DNA from 2 places in the Neorhizobium sp. PAMB6630 genome. Region 1 is predicted to be linked to the other one. Evidence: riboswitches for the same ligand, from Rfam matches in the RefSeq annotation. Region 1 holds a riboswitch; the other holds the start of a gene.
The links. A riboswitch is a leader RNA that binds a small molecule or an ion and turns the genes downstream of it on or off. The one in region 1 is predicted to bind thiamine pyrophosphate.
Positions count from the first base shown of each region.

Region 2: linked by a shared signal. The riboswitch ahead of AC4CWF_RS23920 (ABC transporter permease) and the one ahead of thiB (thiamine ABC transporter substrate binding subunit) in region 1 are both predicted to bind thiamine pyrophosphate.

Region 1 is NZ_CM177836.1:245,698-257,811, forward strand. It holds gene AC4CWF_RS01070 (helicase-related protein) at 1-344, shown strand, start outside; gene AC4CWF_RS01075 (RNA-binding S4 domain-containing protein) at 347-685, shown strand; gene fdxA (ferredoxin FdxA) at 980-1,318, shown strand; gene AC4CWF_RS01085 (CarD family transcriptional regulator) at 1,680-2,252, shown strand; gene AC4CWF_RS01090 (RNA polymerase factor sigma-32) at 2,548-3,411, shown strand; gene AC4CWF_RS01095 (M48 family metalloprotease) at 3,431-4,972, opposite strand; gene AC4CWF_RS01100 (thiamine ABC transporter ATP-binding protein) at 5,249-5,908, opposite strand; gene AC4CWF_RS01105 (thiamine/thiamine pyrophosphate ABC transporter permease ThiP) at 5,905-7,521, opposite strand; gene thiB (thiamine ABC transporter substrate binding subunit) at 7,525-8,538, opposite strand; TPP riboswitch at 8,581-8,690, opposite strand; gene AC4CWF_RS01115 (response regulator) at 8,752-9,204, opposite strand; gene AC4CWF_RS01120 (ABC-F family ATP-binding cassette domain-containing protein) at 9,354-11,177, opposite strand; gene AC4CWF_RS01125 (thiamine diphosphokinase) at 11,186-11,839, opposite strand; gene AC4CWF_RS01130 (hypothetical protein) at 12,062-12,114, opposite strand, start outside.
Region 2 is NZ_JBZAYV010000002.1:1,124,497-1,136,610, reverse strand. It holds gene AC4CWF_RS23960 (IclR family transcriptional regulator) at 1-193, shown strand, start outside; gene recX (recombination regulator RecX) at 344-853, opposite strand; gene AC4CWF_RS23950 (TRAP transporter substrate-binding protein) at 1,013-2,008, opposite strand; gene AC4CWF_RS23945 (TRAP transporter large permease) at 2,023-3,825, opposite strand; gene thiD (bifunctional hydroxymethylpyrimidine kinase/phosphomethylpyrimidine kinase) at 3,822-4,622, opposite strand; gene thiE (thiamine phosphate synthase) at 4,619-5,281, opposite strand; gene AC4CWF_RS23930 (hydroxyethylthiazole kinase) at 5,268-6,005, opposite strand; gene AC4CWF_RS23925 (ABC transporter substrate-binding protein) at 6,002-6,946, opposite strand; gene AC4CWF_RS23920 (ABC transporter permease) at 6,943-7,743, opposite strand; TPP riboswitch at 7,881-7,983, opposite strand; gene AC4CWF_RS23915 (metallophosphoesterase family protein) at 8,127-9,395, shown strand; gene AC4CWF_RS23910 (ATP-binding protein) at 9,395-12,114, shown strand, end outside.

The sequences.
Region 1 (12,114 bases):
CCGGCGAAGCACGCACGGGTGAAGCACGCACCGGCGAAGGTCGTCGCGACAACCGTCGTGGCGGCGGCGAGCGTCCGGAACAGGGCGCACAGCCGAACCGCGACGGCGCACAGCCGAACCGGGGTGGCGCAAACCGTGGTGACCGCCGTCCGGACGGCAAGGGTGGTGATCGTCCGCCGCGCGGCGACCGTCCCGACCGTCAGGATCGGGGTGATCGCAATGACCGCGGCAAATCGGCGCAGCCCGCCCGGTTTGAGGCGAAGCCACCGCGCAAGGAGAAACCGATCGATCCGGATTCGCCCTTCGCCAAGCTTGCTGCTCTCAAGGAGCAGATGAAGAAGTAGCCATGCCGGAAAAGCCACTTGAAGAGCAGCGTCAGCGCATCGACAAGTGGCTTTTTTTCGCACGACTGACAAAATCCCGCAGCCTTGCGCAGGATCTTGTCGAGGCGGGGCTGGTCGGGATCAACGGCCATGCCGTTACCCAGCCGGGCCGGCCGGTAAAGGCCGGAGACCGCATCGAGATCCGTCTGGAACGGCGTGACGTGGTGCTGATCGTGCGCGATTTTGCAGAACGTCGCGGACCTGCCAGTGCCGCCCGTCTGCTTTACGAGGACATCACGCCGCAGCAGGCGCCGCTCACCCCCTTTGAGCGAGCGCTTCGAAAGCCGCCCGGCGGGAGGTGAGGCAGCAAGCGCCTGGGTCTTGCCCTGCCGTTTTCTGCAGTTCTGCCGCGTCCGGTCTCGGATGCCTGAGCGATGCTTGCCGAGATTGGATAAACCATCTCTTTTGCCGGCATTTGCGAGATTGTTTATTCTTGCTAAGCCGCATCAAAGCCATTAGTCACAGGAGAAAAGCTGGGGCCGCATGCGAGGGAACGCCACGCGTTTTCGTATGCTTGGCCATGATCCGGCTCCGCCCGGTCGGCAGGCGTCTCCCACCGCTGATGTCGACGAACCGTGATATCACTGGAGTGCCTCATGACGTATGTCGTGACCGACAATTGTATCCGTTGCAAATACACCGACTGCGTCGAAGTGTGCCCGGTCGACTGTTTCTATGAGGGTGAGAACTTCCTGGTCATCCACCCCGACGAATGCATCGACTGCGGCGTCTGTGAGCCGGAATGTCCCGCAGAAGCCATCAAGCCGGATACCGAGCCGGGTCTCGACAAGTGGTTGAAGGTCAATGCCGAATATGCGCAGGTCTGGCCCAACATCACCGTCAAGCGGGACGCGATGGACGAGGCCAAGGAAATGGACGGCGTCGAGAACAAGTTCGAGCAGTATTTCTCGCCGGAACCGGGCAAGGGCGATTGAACTCAGGGCCGCCATTTTTGCGATTGCTTAACGATTAGGCATGGACGCGACCGTTGCGTCTGTGCATCTGCGAAAGCAAATCATTGATTTCCTCCCATATTTGTGGTAGACATCAAGAACTGTTCCACAAAGTGGCACTCGCGTGCCCAAAAACATCACGAAAGCAACAGAGCACCCGCCGCGGTTCCCGTGACATAACCAGCTTTGGATTTGTCGTCGCCGTCCGCGATCAGGTGTTGTTTTTGTGCGCGTTCGTTGGACCAGTATGGAGTCACCGACGGTTCCCCCGTCTCATCCGGGCCTGACTGACCCGGCCCCGGTCCCGGAAGACCGGGTGCGTAACAGGGAGTTTGTTAAACGAATGACGACCCAGCAGAAAAAATCTTCAGCGCGCCATGGTTTCAAGACCGGTGAAGCGATCGTTTACCCGGCGCATGGAGTGGGCACTATCACGGCCATCGAAGAACAGGAAGTGGCTGGTATGAAGCTCGAACTGTTCGTGATCGATTTCGAGAAGGACAAGATGCGCCTCAAGGTGCCGGTCGCCAAGGCCGTCAGCATCGGCATGCGCAAGCTGTCCGAAACCGACTTCGTCGAGCGTGCCTTGAAGGTTGTCCAGGGCAAGGCCCGCGTCAAGCGTACCATGTGGTCGCGTCGCGCACAGGAATATGATGCCAAGATCAATTCCGGCGACCTGATCTCGATCGCTGAAGTCGTGCGCGATCTTTACCGTGCCGAAAATCAGCCGGAGCAATCCTATTCCGAGCGCCAGCTTTATGAGGCTGCCCTTGATCGCATGGCGCGCGAAATCGCAGCCGTCAACAAGATGTCGGATACGGAATCGGTTCGCCTGATCGAAGCCAACCTCGCCAAGGGGCCGAAGCGCAGCAAGGTTCTCGACGAGGAAGATTCGCACGAAGAAGAAGCCGCCTGAGCGGTTTCATCCTGCACTCACCTGAAAAAGCCCGGCGAAAGCCGGGTTTTTTGTTGGAACTTTTTGACCGTGCACGCGTTCACCCGCCGGTACGGCGAAAAATGCGGCCTCTTGAAGCTGCCTTTGCCGTGTCGAGACAGGGGAAGGGCTGCGCCCTCTCCACCTGAGTTGAACGAGGGGAGCAAAGAGGCATGCCGCTGATGCTGTCCGCCCGACCGGTCTTCTGGCCGCAAGAGGTGGAAGGTTCTGGGGTCCATGCGCCTTTGTCTGGTCAAACAGTTTCATGGAGAGCGCAATGAACGCCATGTCCGCAGACCGCAATATGATCAAGATCGCCATGGCTGCGCCTTATCTGGCGCGCGAGGAAGAGCGCAATCTCGCCGTGCGCTGGAAAGACGGTCAGGACCGGGATGCCCGCAACCAGATCGCGCTTGCCCATATGCGTCTCGTTATCGCCATGGCCTCCAAGTTCCGCGGCTTCGGCCTGCCGATGAGTGACCTTGTACAAGAAGGTTATGTAGGGCTGCTGGAAGCGGCGGCAAGGTTTGAACCGTCACGCGATGTGCGATTTTCGACCTATGCCAGCTGGTGGATCCGCGCCTCCATGCAGGACTATATCCTGCGCAACTGGTCGATTGTCCGGGGCGGCACCAGTTCTGCCCAGAAGGCGCTGTTCTTTAACCTGCGCCGGCTGCGCGCCAAGCTTGCGCGCGGCGGCAATACCAAGACTGCCCAGGATATTCATGAGGAGATCGCAACTGCCCTTGGCGTCAGCCTCGCCGACGTGCAGACCATGGATGCCCGCCTGTCCGGCAATGATGCCTCGCTGCAGGCGCCCTCTATTGCCGGCGACAATGACAGTGGCGAACGGCTCGACATGCTAGAAAGTGCAGAACCGCTGCCGGATGAGCAGGTCTCGTTCATGATTGATGGCGAACGCCGCCTGAAATGGCTGCAGGGGGCTCTCACCAAGCTCAATGAGCGCGAAAAGAAGATTATTCGCGCCCGCCGCCTGACCGATGACGGGGCAACGCTGGAAGCGCTGGGTGCCGAACTTGGGATTTCCAAGGAACGCGTGCGCCAGATCGAAAGCCGGGCGATCGAAAAGCTGAAATCGGCTCTGGTTACCAACAATCCGCAAATGGCAGAGGCCTGCTGAGGCAGGCCCACCTCGAACCCTATTCGGAAATGATCTTGACCCGCTGGCCGGGCAGGATCGACGCGCCTGTTGGCAGCGCATTGATCATCTTGAACATATCGAGCTTACGATCGGTGCCCATCATGCGGGCAGCCATGGTGGTGATATTGTCGCCCGGCTGCACGGTGACGACCCGCACGCGAAGCGGCCGCAACTCGGCAGCCTCCTGCGGCGTCATGCGCCGGAAGGTGCGCCGCATGGTGTCGGCGGTTGCCTCAAGCGATGTGCTGCCCTTCGGCACGGCCGTGAGGAAACGGAACAGCTGCTTGTCGAGCCTGATAACGGTGACGTCGAAATCCCAGCGTTCGGCCGATGCGCGCGCGGTTGCCGCCGGCAGACCGTTGATCGTGGTTTCCCGCACGGTTTCCGGCTGAAGCCCAGCCACCCAGCCACTCGTCAGGTAGTTCGAAAGGCTCTGGTTCGCATCGGTCGCCTGCACGCCATCAAAGCGGATGGCGGTCTCGTCAGGCCCGGTCGCAAGAACCGCTTCCACCTTGTTGTCGATGCGAAAACCTTCCGGCACGTCGAAACGGATGCCAAGGCCCGCATGGAGGAAGGTTTCGTTGCGCACATAACCCTCTTCCGGGCTGTCGCCATAAAGAAGGCCGTCTATACCGGTGAGATAATAGTCGCGGCCCTTGTCGCCCACGGTGCCTTCCTGGCCGAAGGCACGGGCGTGCTGGCGGGCAAGCTCCACACGCTGCGGAGCGTTTGGATGGCTGGAGAGAAAGTCGAGGCTCTGGTCTGTATCCGGGTCAGCGGATGAATAACGCGCATAGGCCGACATGGAATCGAGAAAACGGGCTGCCGCATAGGGATCATAACCGGCTTCGCCGAGCATGCGCACGCCGATCACGTCTGCCTGTAGTTCCTGCTGGCGGGAGAAGGCGGCAAGCCGCAGTTTGCCGCGCGCCAGCGCCTGTTTGCCGGCCAGATCGCTCGAGAGAACCTCGGCCACCACACGGCTGGCAATTACTTCGGCTTCCTCGCGCTTCTGGCGCTCGATGCCGTGATTGGCCGTGACATGCGCCATTTCGTGGCTGAGAACGGCGGCCACTTCCGAAGCATCATTGGCAAGCGCCAGCAGGCCGCGTGTCACGTAGAGATAACCGCCGGGCAGCGCAAACGCGTTGATGGCAGGCGAATTCAGGATGGTGATGCGATAGGACTGGTTGGGATTTTCCGAGACGGCAGTGAGCGCGCCGGCAATGCGCGCGACCAGCCGTTCCGTCTTGGCATCGTGATACTGGCCGCCATAACTTGCAACGATGCGCGGATGCTCGCGGGCGCCCATCTGGGCGCGCGGATCGTTCTTCTGCACCTCATCGACGATCTGCGGATTGGCCGAGGGTTTCACATTGGCCTGATAGGTCTGGTCGATCACCGACTGGCAGCCCGAGAGAAGCGTTGCTGCGGCCAACAGTGCGGCAAGGGCGCGTATCCCACGCGCCCCCTGGCCTGCACGTTTCCTGCAAGCCGGGTCCAGCGCTGTCATCGTCGTCCGTTCAGTTGGAACCGTCATTCGTCCAAGCCCGCCATCCGGCGCATCGTGCGGCCTTTGCCCCTGCCGCTCTGGTCTGCGTTCGCTGCGGGTGGGGCAATTGCGCGTGATTCTCGTTTTGTCCTCTCTTCAGATAGAACACAAGCGCTCACAGACAATCATTCCAGCCCTCTTTCGCATTGCGGCATCGCACTGCCGCACGTCTAAAATGTGGCGAATTGATTGACGCTTTATGACGGGCTGTCAAATTTGCTGATACGATTGTCGCGTGTAAGCCGGATATTCCCGGGGGCCGGCCTACGGATGAATAGCGCCGTTTTCCACCGAGAGCACGCAGTCGGCCAACCGCGCCACCTCGTCCCGGTCATGGGTGACGATCAGGATCGTGTTGCGGCTTTCGCGGTGCAGGTCCAGCAGCAGGTCTGCCATGGAAAGCCGAAGGGCGGGATCGAGAGCGGCAAACGGCTCATCCAGGAGAAGGAGCGGGCGTTTGCGCACCAGCGCCCGCGCAAAGGCTGCCCTTTGCCGCTCGCCGCCAGAGAGCGTGCCGGGCTTTCGCGTCTCGTATCCGGCAAGGCCTACCCGTTGCAGCGCATCCGACACCGCGCGCCGATCGCCCGGCGAGAGCTTCAGCGCCGGATGGATGCCAAGCCCGACATTGGTGAAAAGATCGAGATGGGCAAACAGGTTGTTGTCCTGAAAGACCAGCGATAACGGCCGCTGCCCCGGATGCACCCCAGACATGTCCTTGCCCGACAAAAGCACCCGACCGCTGTCCGGCGTCTCGAAGCCGGCGACAAGATTGAGCAGCGTCGATTTGCCGGATCCCGACGGTCCGGTGACGGCGGTGATGCGTCCGGTCTCGATCCGGCAGTCGAAATGAAAACGGGCCGTTCCGAGCGACAGCCTGACATCGCGAAATTCCACGGCCGCGGAAGATGTGTCGCTCAGCGTCATGCCTGCCTCCGGTGGCCGGCGGTACCAAGGGCGGTGAGGGCCAGGCAGATCACGCCCAGAATCAGCGCCAGACCATCGGCGTCATTCGTCCGGTAGCTGCCAAGCCGGCTATAGACGAGATAGGGCAGTGTGGTGAGTTCCTGCGAGCCGAAGAGGGCGACCGCTCCCAGATCCCCGAGCGACAGCGCCATGGCAAAGGACAGCGCCATCATGAGCGGGCGGGCAAGCACCGGCCAGTCGATCAACCGGAAGCGTGAAAAGCCTGAGAGGCCAAGGCTTGCGCCAAGCCGGCCGGTGCGTGCGGCATGGGTCTCAAAAGCCGGCGCCAGAACCCGCATGACGAAGGGTAGCGCCATCAGCATGTTGATGGCAGCAATCAGCAGCGGCGCGGCGCGGGTGACATCGGCATGCGGCCGGATCAACAGGAACCAGCCGGTGCCCAGCACCACCGGCGGCACCAGAAGCACCAGCGAAGACATGCCCGAAAGTGCTGCGGAAAAGGCCTTGAGGGGGCGGGGCGGGTGTCTCATATCGGCAATGGCTGCACGCGCGGCGATAATGCCGAGCGATACGAGGATGGAGAGCAGACCGGCCGAGATCGCAATGGCAAGGCTGGTAAATGCCGCCTGCCGGAAGGCCGGCATGGTGACCAGTTTCAACAGATCGGCCTTCAGCCCCGCAACGACAACGGCACCGAGCGGCAGCACAAGAAACAGCGTCGCCGCTGCAATGATGCCGGCATCGTAAAACCTTGCCAGAAGGCTGCGTCCGTCAAAACGGTGGCTGGCGCGTCCTTCGCCGACGCCTGCGATGTCTGCGGGCGGAAGCCGGCTGATGATGAAGAGCACCACGGCCGTCAGGCCGATCTGCAGGAGCGAAAGCGCAACGGCGCGCGCCGGATTGAAATCGAAACGCAGCGACTGATAGATCGCCACTTCCAGCGTGGTCGCCGCCGGCCCGCCGCCCAGCACCAGAACCAGCGTGAAACTGGTGGCGCAGAGCATGAAAACGAGGCCGGCAGCGCCTGGAATGACGCGGGCGAGCGCCGGTCCCTCAATGAAGCGGAAGATGGAGAACGGGCGCATGCCAAGGCTTGCCGAGAGCCGCCAATATTCAGCCGGCAGTCTTTCCAGCCCTGAAAGCATCAGCCGGCAGGCCAGCGGCAGGTTGAAGAATACATGCGCAATCAGGATGCCCGAGAGACCGTAGATGCTGACCGGCTGTTCCACGCCGGCAAATGCCAGCAACCGGTTGAACAAGCCCTGGCGGCCAAAAATGCCGATGAGGCCGAGCGCACCGATCAGAACCGGCAGGCCCATCGGCACGGCCATCAGCCTGACAATCCAGATGCGCAGAGGAAAGGCCGGCCGCCGTGCAAGAGCCAGCGCCACCGGCATGGCGAGAAGAATGGAGAGAAACGCCGACAGACCGGCCTGCAGAAGCGTGAAGCGCAGAAGGCTTGCCGTATAGCCGTCAAAAAAGCCGCCTTGCGACGAGGAGGCGGGCGCGGTCGACAGCAAGGCCGTCACTGGCAGCACGACAAAAAGCGCCACGCCGGCAAGGCTTGTCGCGCCTGCCGCCAATGCCTGCCGCCGTTGCGCGTGGCTCAGCATCGATCAGTTCATGCTCATGGCGCCAAGCCATTCGCGGATCCAGGCATCGCGGTTCTTTGCCACTTCCTCAGGGCTCATCAGATAAGTCTTTGCCGGCTGCACCAGCTTGGAAAACACTGGAGGTAGCGGCTCTGCGGGCTTGGCGGCGGGCATCATCCAGTTGGTGGTCGGAATGATCGCCTGAAAGTCCGGCGACAGGGTGAAGGAGAGGAATTTCTGCGCAAGCTCAGGGTTTTTGGAGGCCTTCAGACGACCGGACACTTCGATCTGGATATAATGGCCTTCGGAAAACGCCGCTGCCTGATAACGCTCCGTCTTTTCCTCCATCATATGGTAGGCAGGCGAGGTGACATAGGAAAACACCATCGGTGCCTCGCCCTTGGTAAACAGGCCATAGGCCTCCGACCAGCCGGGCGTGACGGTCAGAATGCGGTTCTTCAGCTTTGCCCAGGCCTGCGGTGCCTCATCGCCATAGACCGACTTGACCCAGAGCAGCAGGCCAAGCCCCGGCGTGGACGTGCGCGGATCCTCGATGGCGATCTTCTGCGACGGATCGCCTTCGACCAGGTCCTTCAGGCTCTTCGGCGGGTTCTTGATCGTGTCAGTGTCATAGACCACGGCAAAATGCCCGTAATCATAGGGCACGAACGTATCATCGGAAAAGCCGCCGGGAATGGATGCGGCGTTGGTGTCGATGCCATGAGCGTCGAACAGGCCGGTGTCCTTGGCTTCCTGGATGAGATTGGTATCGAGACCCAGCGCCACATCCGCCTCGGAAGAGGCGCCCTCAAGCTTGAGGCGGGTCAAAAGCGCCACGCCATCGGCCACGGCGACAAAGTTTACCGTGCAATCGCATGTGTTTTCGAAGGCGGCCTTGACCTTGGGGCCGGGCCCCCAGTCGGACACGAAGCTTTCATAGGTATAGACGGTCAGCGTCTTTTTCTCCGCAGCCGAAGCGGGCAGCGACAATCCGAGCGCGGCAATCACCGCAAATGTGGTGGACAGCAATATGCGCATCGGCGCCTCCTTCGTTTGATCAACACAGGGAGAACAGGCGCTGGATGCGAGCCGTCTAATCCCTCCGCCGGTGTTAGCCGGATCAGGTTCCGCGGGTTGACGTTTCCGTCTCTCAGCCAAGCCTTGCAGCTATGGCACCCCGTTAGAGCAGGCGAAGATTTAGCGGTGCGAAAGAGGCTTGGCAAGTCGTACGAACATCACGACCCGTTACGATCAGGCGGCGGCCTGCGGAAACACCTGCAACTCGCGCGGAACGGCAGCAATGCCGCCGAGGCGGTTGGCAATGGCATAATCCACCGATTGCTCAACGACATGTGGCATGACGGGTTTGGTCAGCACGCCAAGCGCGCGGCCGATGTCGCACCGCAACTGCTCGGGATTGGCCGTCATGAAGATCACTGTCACCCCGTAGCGCTCCGACAGCTCACGACCGATGGACGGACCGGTCGCGCCATCCGACAGATTGACGTCGACGAGCGCGATATCGATATAGGGTGCATGGGCAAGGGCATGAGCGCGTCCGCTTGCAAATCCGCTGACGGTCAACCCCATGCCTTCGATTGTATCTGCCATGTCGAGGGCAATCAGAAACTCGTCCTCGACGATCAATACTCTTTGTTTCATGGCTGCATTTGCCAGCCGACGACGCACTACAGATGCCGACATGGGATTTCCCTTTGTTGATCGGTACGCAGGGCTCTCGAACAGTCATGAAAGCCTTGTGATCGATCGAACGTGCCGTTTTGGGAATTGTTCCGGGATCTGACGATATTTCTTGGCGCTAAGACTTTGTTAAACTTAAGAATAGATTAAGATCAGCCTTCAAGCTCCTCGCGCAGCATTTCAAGTTCCAGCCATTCCTCTTCCATTTTCGCAAGCCTTTCCCGCAGCTTCTCCAATTCCGCGGCGATGCGGTTGAAGGCGGCGGCGTCCTTGGAAAACAGGTTCGGGTCAGCCATCGTTTTTTCGCGGGCGGCAATGTCAGCTTCGATCTTTGCCATTTCCTTTGGCAGGTTTTCCAGCGCGAATTTCTGCTTGAAGGACAGCTTTGCCTTGTTCTTCGGCGCGTCCGTCGAGGTTTGCGAAGGACCGGCTGCTTCGGTGCGGGCCTTTTCCGCCCGGCGCTTCTCGTCCAGCACGCCCTTGCGCTGCGCCATCATGTCCGTATAGCCGCCGGCATATTCGATCCAGCGTCCATCCGGCGCCTCGGGCGTTGCCGGTGCAATGGTGGAGGTAACGGTGCGGTCAAGGAAGTCACGGTCGTGGCTCACAAGGATGACGGTGCCGTTATAGCCGGCAACGATTTCCTGCAACAGATCCAGCGTCTCGATATCGAGGTCGTTGGTGGGTTCGTCGAGGATCAGAAGGTTGGAGGGCTTTGCCATCATGCGGGCCAGCATCAGGCGCGCGCGCTCGCCACCGGAGAGGTTCTTGATCGGCGTGCGCATCTGCTCCGGCTGGAACAGGAAATCCTTCATATAGCCGGCCACATGGCGCTGCTCGCCGTTCACCAGCAGGCTCTCGCCACGCCCGTCGGTGAGGTAATGGCTCAGCGTATCCTCAAGGTTCAGGTCCTCGCGCTTCTGGTCAAGCGTGGCGATCTCCAGATTGGTGCCGAGCTTGATCGTGCCCTCATCCTGCTCCAGCTGGCCGGTCAGCATCTTCAGAAGCGTCGTTTTGCCCGCACCATTGGGGCCGACAAGGCCGATCCGGTCGCCGCGATGGACGCGGATCGAAAACGGCGCCACGATCTGGCGGTCGCCATAACGCTTGGTAATACCTTCGGCTTCGATGACGAGCTTGCCGCTCTCCTTACCTTCGGTGGCCGATGCCTGAATACTGCCCTGCGGCCCCTTGTGGCCACGGTAATCGGCGCGCAGGCTCTGCAGGTTGCCAAGGCGGCGCATGTTGCGCTTGCGCCTTGCGGTCACGCCATAACGCAGCCAGTGTTCCTCGCGCTCGATCTGCTTGCCGAGTTTGTGCTGTTCAAGCTCTTCTTCTTCCAGCACCTTGTCGCGCCATTCCTCGAAGAAGGCAAAACCGCGCGCCAGGCGCCGCGACAGGCCGCGATCGAGCCAGACGGTGGCGGTGGAGACCTTTTCGAGAAAACGCCTGTCGTGCGAGATGACCACAAGGGCGCTTCGCGTTTTCTGCAATTCGCCTTCCAGCCATTCGATGGTGGGAAGATCGAGATGGTTGGTCGGCTCGTCCAGCATCAGGATATCCGGCTCCGGCGCCATCACGCGCGCAAGCGCTGCGCGGCGGGCTTCGCCGCCGGAGAGGCGCGCGGGATCCTCCTGGCCGGAGAGGCCAAGATGCTCGAGAAGATAGGTCACCCGGTAGGGATCGTCACCGGGGCCAAGCCCCGCTTCGGCATAGGCTTGAACGGTGGTGTGGCTGCCGAAATCCGGCGCCTGTTCAAGATAGCGGATGGTCGAGGACGGATGGCGAAAAACCTCGCCGGATTGCGCCTCGACAAGGCCTGCGGCAATCTTCATCAGCGTCGACTTGCCCGAGCCGTTGCGCCCGACAAGGCAGATGCGGTCGCCCGGCTCCACCTGAAAATTGGCGCCATTGAGCAGCGGCGCGCCGCCAAAACTCAGATAAATGTCGTCGAGCTTGAGAATCGGGGGTGCCATCTGGTTCCTTAGGCTCCGGTCAGGTCATAGGGGCGGGCCATCAGCAGCGCGCGCCCTTGTCCGAGCGAGATCGAGATCGGGCCCTGCGCGACATTGGATATGGTGCGCGACGAGCCGAATGTCAGGGAAAAATCGGTGAGCGGGTAACGAACGTTGGAAAGGGTCAGTCCCTCGAGGTCGCTGAAGCCGAGCACGGAAAACAGCGAGCCCCTGGGCAGTTCCAGTTCCATCTGGTCACCGCTGATCAGCGGATAGGCTTCTTCCTCGCCGGAGGTCAGCATCACCTCCAGCCCGGCTTCGGCAAGAGACAGACCGTGCAGGGTATGTTGCAACGCATGGTCGGAGCGTTCGCCGCCAAGGGCGCCGACGAGAATTAGTCGCTCAGCACCGCGCGCCAAGGCTTCGGCAATGGCAATCTCGCCATCGGTTGCAGCCTTTGTCGTGGGATAGGAATGGCGCTCCACCTGGCGATAGCTTTCCCGCAGCGCGGCATCGGCGGAATCGAAATCGCCCACCCAAAGCTCCGGCGTGAGGTTCAGCGATTTTGCATGGCGCATGCCGCTATCGGCGGCAATCACGCGGCTGCCGGCGATCAGCGCGCTTAAACGCTCCGTCACGGTCAGGCTGCCGCCAAGAAGAAGGGTAAAGGTGGATGGGCTCATGGCTCATGCCCTTAGCGCATCTTCCGCCAAAAGCAAAAGCCCTATGATGCACGGACCGCCGCCACGTCATCTGCGCGCGCGTCCTGGAACGGCTTAAGGCGGGAGGCAAGGCGATGGGGTTATGCGGTCTTGGGGCCAAGAGGACGGGGGTAAGCGCGCGTCCACCAGGGCTTGACGTGCGGGGCGGGCACGCTCGATGCGCTGGCCCGCCGCCGCTCAGTGTCAACGCTTCTTCGGGCTTGCGGCAGCCGCACCCTTCAACTGTGTGGTGAAGG
Region 2 (12,114 bases), on a different replicon from region 1:
TGGCCAGATCCGGGACGGTATGATCTGTATCGGCGCTGCTATCCGCGACCATGCCGGAAAGGCGTTTTCAGGTATCGCGATCAGCCTCATTCGCAGCGAAGCCAGTGACGAAACAATCCAGAGACTTGGAAACGCTCTGCGGGAAGTATCGGATGCCCTTTCGCGCAGGGTCGGCGGGCATTCGAACCTGTGAGCGAAAGGCCCGCACCAGCGCATGATTTTCCGCTTGGGCCCGCAAGCGCGTCGGCGGTAAAGGCAGTGTCAGCCTGTGATGTCCGGCCGCTGCGAACGTCGCAGGGTGATCGAACGGGGGAGTAACGCCCCGTTCAAACGGCCCTGCCGGTCACCAAGCCTCACCGCCAAGGATTTCCTCGGCTTCTTCGGCGTCCATCGCAAAAACCCGGGCGCCGATGTCGTAGGCGAAACCCTGGCGGGCGAAGGCTGAGAGTTCGCGGGCTTTTTGTTTGTCATCGAGGTCTGCGCGGCGGAATGGGCCGAAGGCGCGGCGTCTTGCATAAACGACGGCGGCGCGCAGGTCGTCGGCGTCTGTGAGGGCGTGCGTTACGATCTCGCGGTCGACGCCTTTCTGGGCGAGCGTCTGGGCGATGGCCTTTTTGGATTTTCCGGCACGTGCCGAGGAACGGCTGCGAATTTCGGCATAGGCCGTGTCATCAAGCGCTTTCACGTCCAGCCCGAAGGCAACCGCGGAGGCTGCAAGCGCCCTCACCTGTTCGTCGCTGATCCCCGCGAATTTTTGGCGGGCCTTGCGGGTGATGGCGTCGGATAGCTGGCGCTCCGTCATCATGCGCTTGGAAAGCCGGTAGGCGGCGGAATTGCGCGCCCAGGAGAGCATACGCGGGGTCGGCCGGTCGCTCTCTTCACCGGCGTTTTCATGCTGCCCGGTATTGGCAGTCTTGTCGGTTGGTTCGTTGTTTTCGGTCATCGGCAGTCGTCTGGTCCTTGTCCCCCGTCATAGAGGCAAACGGTGCGAAGGACCAGACGGGGCCGGATGTCACGCTTGCTGGATGGCCTCGATCAGGTCCATGCCGCCGACCACCGTTGCAAAATCCTGCCAGACGCCGCGGGCACCGGCCTGCCATGCCTCGAACGCCTCTGGTTGCAACAGCTGACCGCCATGGGCCTTTGCGGTTTCGACGGAGCGTGCCTCGTCTTCGACGATCAGCTGGTTGAAATAAAGCGCCCCCTCGCCTGCCGCGGTCTGCAGCACGGTCTGTTCTTCCGGGGACAGCGTCTTCCAGAAGCTTGCGGCAAAAAATACGATGCCGGAGGCGCGGATATGGCCGGTTTCTGTCATGGAGGGCACGACTTCATAAAGCTTGAAGCCGGCATAGGCGGATTTGGTGAGATCCATGGCATCGACCACGCCGGTCGACAGCGCGTTGTAGGTTTCGGTGATTGGAATGCCGACGGGGGATGCCCCATAGGCGCTCCAGAGTTTCGTGTGGAGCGGGCTCTGGATGACGCGGATGCGCTGGCCTTTCAACTGCTCCGGCCGCGTCACCGGTGTTTTCGTCAGGAGATGGCGGGCGCCGTAATCGATAAAACCGCAGGAGATGAAATTCTGCATCTGAAGCTTTGCCGAAAGCTCGGCACCGGTGCTGCCCGTCACGACGCGGCGAAGATGGGAGGCGTCGCGGTAGAGGAAGGGGAGATCGAGGATCTGCAGATCCGGAACCCAGCCGGAGAGTGCAGACACAGTGGAAAGGCTCGCCTGCACCGAGCCGAGACGGGTTGCCTCCGCCACTTCCTTTTCACCGCCGAGCGCCCCGTTTGCCACCACGTTGAAGCGAAAGCGGCCGGGCAGCTTTTGCTCCACCTGTTCGGCCACGCGCCGCCAGATTTTTGTTTCGGGTTTGTCTTCACCCAGAAGCGAGGCAATGGTGATGGTGGTTGTGCGGGCCGCCGCCGGACGCAGGAGGGCCGGTGCGGCCAAGGCTGCGCCAGCGGTGGCTGCGAGGAACGAACGGCGTTTCAGGATGAGGGACATCGGGACATAACCTTTCAGAGGAGCAACATTGCGACGCACAGGATGCCAAGGGCTACAAGAAGTGCGGCAAGATAGGGCAGCACCGCGCGAAACAGATCGGTGGCAGGAACCCGCGTGACGCCGGAGACCACGAAGATCAGCATGCCGAGCGGCGGCGTCAGCCCGTGGATCATCAGGTTCACCACCAGAATGACACCGAAATGGATGGGATCGAGCCCGGCGGACACTGCAACCGGCAGAAGGATCGGCCCGAGCAGCAGGATCGCCGCACCGATATCGAGCACCAGGCCGGCAACCAGCAACACGAGATTTGCCATCAGCAGCACGAGGGCCGGATGATGCCCGAACGCATTGACGGCATCCGAGATCAGCCCGGCCACATCATCCACGGCGAGCAGGAAGGCAAACGGGCCGGCCGAGCCGATCAGCAGGCCGATGGCGCCTGCTTCGGTCGCCGCCTGGCGGAAAGCGGAGATCAAGGATGTGAAGGAAAGGCGCGCGGCAAGCGCCAGGATCAGCGTGTAGGTTGCGGCCAGCGCTGCCGCTTCCGTCGTCGTGACCACGCCAAAGCGGATGCCGGCCACCACGATGACGCCAAGGCCGAAGGCCGGCAGGGCAGATAGCGCGGCGGCGGCGCGCTCCTTGCCGGAGGCGGGGCGTCCTTCCGGGCGGGCCTTGACCGAAAAATGGATGGCGACGGCAAGACAGGCCGCCATCAACCCGCCCGCCACAAAGCCGCCTGCCAGCAGCGAGCCGACCGAGAGATTGGTGGCGGCCGCCAGCAGCAGGAAGGCTATGGAGGGCGGAATGACATTATCGAGAACCGAGGAGGCCGCAATGATCGCGCCCGCCTGCGCCGGCGGATAACCGTTCTTCACCAGTTGCGGCTGGAAGGTGGAGGCGCCGAAGGCCGCATTGGCAACGGAGGAGCCGGAGGCGCCGGAAAAGATGACGCTGGTCAAAAGCACGGTCTGCGCCAGCCCTGCCCGGCGATGGCCGACAAGCGTTGCGGCAAAATGGACAAGGCGCTCGGCAGCACCGGAGGCCGTCAGAAGCCCGCCGGCGAGCAGAAAGAAGGGGATGGCGAGCAGCAGGAATTTCGACATGCCGTTGACGGCGGCTGCAACCACGGCCGGTTCCGGCAGGCTGCTGCCGAAGGCAAGGCTGAGCGAGGCGGCGGCCAGAAACGCATGCGACAGTGGCGCAGACACGACAAGACCAATGCCGGCGATGATGGCGAGAAAGGCGCTCGGCGGCCAGCTTCCGGAGAGATCCACATGGGTTGCCAGACCATAAAGGCAGGCCCCGAGTGCCAGTGATGCCAGCACCGATACGCGCTTTTCTTCCGCTAAGCGGCGCAGGATGAGAACCGCCAGCAGCAGAACCCCGCCGGTGCCGATCAGCGCGAAACGCAACCATTCCGGAAGCCCGAGTGTCGGCGAGGTGCCGCCGAGCATGGCGATCGTTTCGCGCGCACCGACGATCAGGGTGAGCGCCGCAATCACGCTCACGCCATCCGCCATTGCTTCGGCCGCCACCTGCCCTCGCCTTGGCAGGAGCCGGAGGCCGACATCGAACCGCATGGAGAGCGGTCCCGACAGAGAGAGCGGCGCCGCCACCGAGATCAGCGCGAGATGAAGCCAGATGCCGAGATCCTCGGCGCCGATAAAGCCGGTCTGGAAGACATAACGCAGGGTGACATTGACGAGCACGAGGGAAAGCAGCGCGCAGAGCAGCACGGCGGCGGTGCCGGAAAGAATTGTCTCCAGACCCGCCAGAAGCCTCTGTCTGTCGCGCTCCCCTGCCCCTTGCCTCATGCCGGCCACCAGTCGTGGAAATGATGAACGGGGCCCCTGCCCCCGCCGACCTTAAGGTATCGGCCCGCCTCAAGCGCTGCCTGCAGGTAGGCTTTTGCATCCCGTGCGGCCTCGGCAAGCTCCAAACCCTTGGCAAGGTTGGCGGTGAGTGCTGCGGCAAGCGTGCAGCCGGTGCCGTGGTCGTTCGACGTTTCGACACGCGGGGCGGACAGCGTCAGCACGTCCTCTGGCGTGACCAGGAAATCGACGCTTTCTGCGCCCTCGCCATGGCCCCCCTTCATCAGAACCGCGCGTGCGCCGAAACCGAGGATGAGGTGAGCCTGCGCAATCATCTCGTCGCGGTTTTGGGCGATGGGGCGTCCGGTCAGAAGCGCTGCTTCCGGCAGGTTGGGCGTCACCACATGGGCGAGCGGCAGCAGCAGGCGGGTGAGCGCCGCAATGGCATCTTCCTGCAGCAGCCGATCGCCTGATGTGGCAACCATCACCGGATCGACCACGATGGGGCCGGCAAATGCCTGCAGCCGGCCGGCGATGACAGCAATGGTTTGGCTCCGCGACACCATTCCGATCTTCACCGCATCGACGGCAAGGTCACTGAAGACGGCATCCATCTGCGTGCCGATGACGTCGGCCGAAATATCCTCGACGGCGCTGACGCCCCGCGTGTTCTGCGCGGTGACGGCGGTGATGACACTTGCGGCGTAGGTGCCAAGTGCGGAAAACGTCTTGATATCGGCCTGGATGCCGGCGCCGCCGCCGCTGTCGGAGCCGGCAATGGTGAGCGCAATGGCAGTCATGCACCCTCTCCCTTCAGGCTTTGATCGATGGTTTTGCGGAAATCCTGCACGGCGGCTGCGATGTCTTCCGCACGAAACAGGGCGGAAATGGCGGCAATGCCATCGGCGCCGGCAGCGATCACGGCTGGCACCTTATCCAGCGTGATGCCGGCAATGGCGCCGACCGGAAGCGCCGGGTTGAGCCCCCGGATTGTCGCCCGAAGCGTCTTGAGGCCATCAAGGCCCACAGGCGGATCCGGATTCATCTTGGAGAGCGTTTCGAACACGCCGCCGATGCAGGCGTAATCGACCGGCGCCTTCCCGGCTCGTTCGGCATCGGCGGGCGTCTTGACGGTGACGCCGATGATGGCGTCCGGCCCGAGCAGGCGGCGCGCGGTGTCGGGGGCCATGTCGTCTGCGCCGAGATGCACGCCGTCTGCGCCGGCGGCAAGTGCCACGTCGACGCGGTCATTGACGACGAAGGGGACGCCGCTTGCGGCAAGCGCTGCCTTGATCGCCAAGGCCCGCTCGATCATCACCCGCGTGGAGGCTGTCTTGTCGCGGTACTGGATCAGCGTTGCGCCATTGTCGGCGGCATGTTTTGCCAGCACGGCGAGGTCTGCCACATCGAGAAGCGAGGCATCCACCAGCGCATTCAGGCGGTAATCAAGTCGTCTCATGGTTTATCCTTGCATGGGAATTCAGATCATCAGGGCCAAGGGCTGCCAGCGCATCGAGAAAGGCCGGCTCGAAGCTGCCCGGCCCGCGGGCATGCACGGCCGCCAGTTCCGCCGAGACGCCGGTGGTGCAAAGGGCAGCCGTTGCCGCCCTCAGCGCATCTTTCTCCACGGCCAGAAACGCGGCAATGACGCCGCCGGAGAGGCAGCCGGTGCCGGTCACCACGGCCATGAAGGCATGGCCGTTTTCCACGTTGACGCTTCTCCCGGCGTCTGACAGATGATCGACCGCACCGGTCATGATGCGAAGGCTGGCGCGGGTCTCGCCGATCAGTTCCATCTCCGCGCGGTTGCCGCGCACCACGGTCGGACCAAGCGTGATGAGTTCGCGGGCAAAGGCGAGCCGCGTCGGTGAATAATCGCAATGGACGGGATCGAGGATCCACGGTTTGCCGCCGGCCGTCGCCACATCGACGGCAAGCCGGATCACTTTGCGGCGCTCCGCATCCAGCGTGCCGAGATTGATCGTCAGCGCATCCGCCTTACTGACAAAATCGGCAATCTCTTCCATCGAGGAGGTCATCGAGGGAATGGCGCCGATGGCGCTGATGCCGTCGGCGGTGAATTTCTGCACGACTGTGTTCATCAGGCAATGCACGCGCGGGCGGCGGGCGCGAACGCGGGCGATCAGGTCCGCGGCGTCTGCTTTTGTCGGAAGCCTGTTCATTTCAGCTCCACCGCCAGATCCTCCACTGCCGGTGCCTTTTGAATGAGCCCGCTTTCGGCCATGAAGGCGCCGAAACGCTCATAACGGGCGTGGTCCAGCGCGGCCGGGCGTTTGGCAAAACGCGGCAGCGTATCGGTAAAGGCCTTCCGGTTCAGCGTGTCATCGAGGTTCGGATAGGCCTTGATGAACAGCTGCCAGGCCTCATCGGGATGGTTGGTCAGGTAGACCGCAGCCTTTTCCACGGCGCGCAGAAAACGCGGCAGGCGGCTGTCGTTCAGAAGCTGCGGGCGGGTGACGAAGATCAGCTCGTCATAAAGAGGCACGCCGTGTTCTTCGGGAAAGAAGGCGCGCCCCTCATGGCCTTCGATCTGCATCTGCGTCAGCTCGAAATTGCGAAAGCCGCCAAGCGTCGCATCCACCTGCCCGCTGATCAGCGAGGGCGACAGCGAGAAGTTGACATTGACCAGCTCGATGTCCTTCAGGTCCACGCCTTCGGTGGCAAGCATGCGCTTCAGCATCGCATCCTCGAAGCCGGAGACGGAAAAACCGACCTTTTTACCCTTCAGGTCTTTGAGGCTCTTGATCGGCCCGTCTGCAAGTACGGTCACGGTGTTGAGCGGTGTTTCCACCAGCGTGCCGAAGCGCGTCAGCGGCAGGCCGTTTGCGTGGTCGAGATAGAGGTTCGGCTGGTAATGCACGCCGATATCGGCCTGCGCGGTGGAGACAAGGCGCGACACGGCGGATGGGTCCGATGGCGGGATCAGTTCCACCTCAAGCCCCTCCTCGGCAAAATAACTCTTCTCTGCCGCAACCACCATCGGTGCGTGATCGGGATTGACGAACCATTCGAGGAGCACGCTCAGCTTGTCGGCTGCCTGCGAGGCGGCAGGCGCAAGGGTGAGGACAAGAACAGTGGCGAGCGCGGCGATTACGCGTTTCATGCGGCATGTTTCCTTGGCAGGAGGGCTGGATTGAGGGCGGGATGGCGGGGTGTGTCCGTTTCTTCCCTCGCCCAGGGGGCAAGGTTTTTCGTCAGGCGATCGACGGCAAGCCGCAGGAGAACGGTGAAAAGGGCGAGGATGACCATGGCGGCAAACAGCATGTCGGTCTGCATGCGGGCATTGGCCTGCACCATGACGAAGCCGAGCCCGCCGGCAGCCCCCACCCATTCGCCGACAATGGCGCCAAGCGGAGCAAGCGGCGCTGCCACCCGAAGCCCCGAGACAAGGGCCGGAAGCGCCAGCGGCAGGCGGATGTGGCGCAGGATCTGGATATGGCTGGCTGGCGTCAGCGCGGCAGCATCGAGAAGTGTCGGATCGGTGCGGCGAAGGCCATCGGCAAAGGCGGAGGCAACCGGAAAAAAGATGATGATCACAGTCATCGCCACTTTGGAGGCCATGCCAAAGCCCAGCCAGATAACGAGAACGGGCGCCAGAACGAAGACCGGAAAGGCCTGCAGCACGACGACAAGCGGCCAGACCAGCCGGCCAGCCCTCGGAAAAGCCGCGACAGACAGCGCCGTCAGCGCGCCGAGCCCGCAGCCGATCACGAGGCCAAAAAGGATTTCGCCCGCCGTGATCAGCGCGTGATGCATGAGGAACTGCGGCTGGCGGACATAGGTCATGGCCACCGCGAGAGGCGACGGCAGGATGTAGCGCGGCGGTGAAAGCAGCGATACCACCGCCTGCCAGGTGGCAAGCAGAAGAAGCAGGGCATAACCCGTCTGGCGAAAGCGCATCGTCAGCTATCGGCGGTGAGGCGGCTGGCAGTCGGGTCTATGGGGCAGAGGCAAGCTGCGTTTTTCATCAATGGCATCGTGATCTCCAAACCTTTCAGCAGGGAGATCCAGGTGAAGCGGAGAAGAGAATAGGCGCTCACATGCGCGTTTTCCGTTCCTACGCCGGCATGACCCGGATCAGGTTCAAGGGTCCGGCTCAGCGCCATCTCAGCATCGTTCGATGCTCCCCTCGGAATGGCGCGACCTTTGTGGAATTTTTGTCTGATGTCAATCGCCTGTCATGTTTGCTTTGGGTTGTGGGCCTCAATCTGCGCGGGGGATAGAGCAGGCAGCATCATCAGGCGCCATTGCACCTGGCCTGCAAGGGCGTTAAATCTGCGGCCATGGCCTTCAGGTTCGTTCACACCGCCGATCTGCATCTCGACAGTCCGCTTCGGTCGCTGTCGCTCAGAAATCCCGATCTTGCCGCCCTTGTGGGGGATGCGACGCGCCAGGCGCTGGTGCGCATCGTCGATCTTTGCCTGGATGAACAGGTCGATGCGCTGATCATCGCCGGCGATCTCTACGATGGCGACCAGACATCGATGAAGACGGCGCGTTTCCTGGCCACCCAGATGCAGCGGTTGCACGAGGCCGGCATTTCCGTCTTCAAGATCCGCGGCAACCATGATGCGCTGTCGAAAATCACCCAGGAACTGGTGCTGCCGCCCTCGGTCAAGGTGTTTTCCGGCCGGGCGGAGGCGGTGGAACTTGCGCGCGGCGGATTGAATGTTGCCATCCATGGCCTCAGCTTTGCCAAGCCGCAGGCGCCGGAAAGCCTGCTGCCGAAATACAAGGCGCCGGTGGCCGGTGCCGTCAACATCGGCATCATGCATTCAAGCCTTGCCGGCGCGCCCGGTCATGATCTTTACGCCCCCTGCTCGGTGGCCGACCTGCATGGTTCGGGCTTTGATTATTGGGCGCTGGGCCACATTCACCAGCGCACGCACCATGCGGGAACCAGAACCGTGATCATGCCCGGCATGCCACAGGGCCGCGACATCAACGAGGCCGGCGAAAAGACCGTGTCGCTGGTGACTGTTGCCGATGATGGAACGGTGAGCGTCGAGGAACGGCTGACGAGCCTTGCGCAGTTTGCCCGGGTGACTGTGGATGTGTCGGACGCTCAGGACTGGCGTGGGCTTGTGGATCTCATCGGCCGTGCGGTCGAAGACGAGCGCCAGCGCACCCGCTCCGACCATCTGGTGGCGCGGTTGCGGCTTGTGGGCACAACGCCGCTTTCCTTTGCCATCCGGCGCGATGTCGACCTGCTGCTGAGCGAAGCCGAACAGCGGGCAGAGCGCACGGGCCGCGCCTGGATCGAAAAGCTGGAGCTGGACGTCAGGGCGCCGTCTCTTCGCCCGCAGCAGGCAACCAGCGATCCTGTCCATGAACTGGGCGCGTTGATGCGCGACGACGTGATGCCGGCGCATGGTTACCGCGAGCATGTGCGCGAGATGGTGCAAAACCTGCTGGACGATCTGCCGCCGGAAAGCCGGCGTTTTGCCGGAAACGATCCGGCAGCCTTCGAAAGTTTCGTGGAAGACCTGATCCGCGAGGGAAGCGAGGACCTGATCGCACGCCTTGCGGCAGCAACGGGCGAGGAACGCTGATGCGGCTTCGTCGTCTCGATCTCACCCGCTACGGCAAGTTTACCGATCACACGATCGATTTTGGCCCCGCCACCGCCGGCAGCCCGGACCTGCATATCGTCTACGGCCTCAACGAGGCCGGCAAATCGACGGCGTTTTCCGGTTATCTCGATCTGCTCTTCGGCATTCCCGAGCGCAGCGGCTATAATTTCCTGCATGCCTATAATGCCATGCAGGTGGGCGGCGTGCTGGAATTCGACGGGCGGGACCATGATCTCGTGCGCCTCAAACAGCGCACCAACGCGCTGGTCGACGGGCGCGGCCAGCCGGTCAACGAGGTCCTGCTGTCATCAGCACTCGGCGGGCTGACGCGCGAGGCCTATCGCACCATGTTTTCGCTGGACGAACGCTCGCTGCGCGACGGCGGTGCGGCCATCGTCGAAAGCCGCGGCGATCTCGGCGAAATGCTGTTTTCGGCCAGTTCCGGCCTGGCCGATGTCAGCCGCGTGCTGACGGCGGCAACCGACGAGGCGCATCAGTTTCATCGAAAGCGCGCCCGCAACACGCAGCTTTCGGAGATGAAGCAGCAACTGGCAGCGCTAAAGGGCGAGCGCGACCAGATCGATACCTATGCCTCCACTTACGCTGGCCTTGTGGCGACGAAGACGCAGGCCGAAAAGGCCTATGAGGAGACACTGGGCGAGCTTTCGTCTGCCCGCGCCGAACAGGCTCGTCTGGCCTCTCTGATGCGGGCCATGCCGCTGGCGCGGGATCTGGCGCGGCTGACGGCAGAGCTTGAGGCCTATGGGGATCTTCCCCGCCCGCCGCGCGAATGGGCGTCGCTGATGACCGACCTGATGCGCGATGAAACCCGGCTGCAGACCCTAAAAGCCGGGCTTGAGACCCAGATCGATCGTCTGGAGGCGGAGGTTTCGGCGATCCGTGTCGATGAGGATGTGCTGTCAGTTGCCTCGGCGATCTCGGCGCTCGGTGCCGGCCGCGCCCGTTATGTGACGGCGGAAGACGATCTGCCGAAGCGGCGCCTTGCCTTTGCCGAGCAGGAAGCGAGCTTGAACGCCATCCTGAAGGCGCTTGGGCTTGAGGATCATGATGATCCCTCAGCACTTGTTCTGCCGGCAGCGCTTGTCGCAAAACTGCGCGACCTGATCGAAAACAGATCCGGCATTGCGGCACGGATGGAGACGGCCGAGCGCGAACTGGAACGGGCACAGCAGGGGCTGGAAGAGCTGGAGGCGCAGCGTGCCGGCTCTGATCTGCCTTCGGTGGAAGCCGGGCCGCTCAGCCGGTTGGAAACCATCGTTTCCCGGCTCCAGAAGGGCGAAAAGCAGACGCTTCTGGCCATCGAGACCCGCACCGTCGAGCAGATGGAGGCCGATCTTGTGCGCCTGATGGGCAGGCTTCAGCCGCCCATCGACAGCATCGAGGCCTTGCGGGACACAGCCCTGCCCGGCCATCGACAGCTGGATCTCTGGCGCGGACAGGGCGACGAGATCAACCGGCGTATCCAGCGCCATGAGGAACGCCGCGCCGAACTGGAGGCACGGCTTGGGGAGCTTGAGGCCCGGTTGAAATCCCTGGCCGCCGGCGAGGTGTTTGACGACGAGACGGCAGCGGAAACCCGAAAGAGCCGTGAGGCCGCCTGGCAGGCGCATCTGCGGGCGCTGGATCTTGCTTCGGCACAGGAATTCGAAGAGCGTCTCAAACAGGATGACCGGCTGGGCGAAGCCCGGCTTTCCCATGCCAGCGAGCTTGCGCAACTGCGCCAGTTGCGACAGGAGCAGCATGTCGTAACTGTGCAGCTAACCCGTGAAACCGCAAGTGCGCGTGGCGCAACCGAAGAGCTTGCGGCTTTGGTGCGGACCGTGGACGAGGCGGCACCAGAGGTGACGGCGACCGTTCGACAGCCGGATATCTATCGCCTGCTGTCATCACTGGAGGCCTTTGCCGATCGCCTTGCCGAGTGCCTGTCCTCCGCCGACGCGCTCGACAAGGCAAAGGCGCGCCGGTTTGCGGTTGAGGCGCATCTGGAAGACGAGGTGGCCGAGCTGAGGCTGGCGCTTGCTGATCTCGGTTGGTCGGTGGACACAACACTTTCTCTGCGCCAGAGCGTCAACCAGGCAGCGGACCGTCTGGCGGACATCAAGGACAATGCCCTGCGTGAGGCAAATCTTGTCGCGCGCCGTCTGGAGTTGAAGCGGGAAGTCTCCGAGCGCCAGCGTGCGCGTGAGGATGCAAGTCGCAGCGATGCGGCGTGGCGGGAGAACTGGAACGAAGCACTTTCCGCCACCTGGTTTGCTGGCGAGACGGATGCCGCCGCCGTGCGTGCCATTCTGGATGCGCTATCCGACCTGCCGGCCGCCCTTCGCGAACGCGACCAGCTGGCCCACCGGATCGACCTGATGGAGCGCGACAGCCGGGTTTTTGCAAGCGAGGTTGCAAAGCTTGCGGTGCAGACGGATCTGGAGACATCCGACCTTCCGGTTCTGGCGCAGGCGGATCAACTGGTGCGCCGTACGGCAGAGGCCGAACGCCTGATGCTGCAAAAATCGGCCAAGGAGCGTGATCTCGTTTCGGCCCGCGAAGAGCTGGAAAATCTCGAACGCCAGATCGAAGATTATCATACGCGAAAGGTCACCCTGACGGGCTTTTTTGCCGTGGAAACGCTGGCCGAGGTCAGTCAGCGGCTGGAGCAAGCGGCAGAGCGCGACCGGTTGGAGCG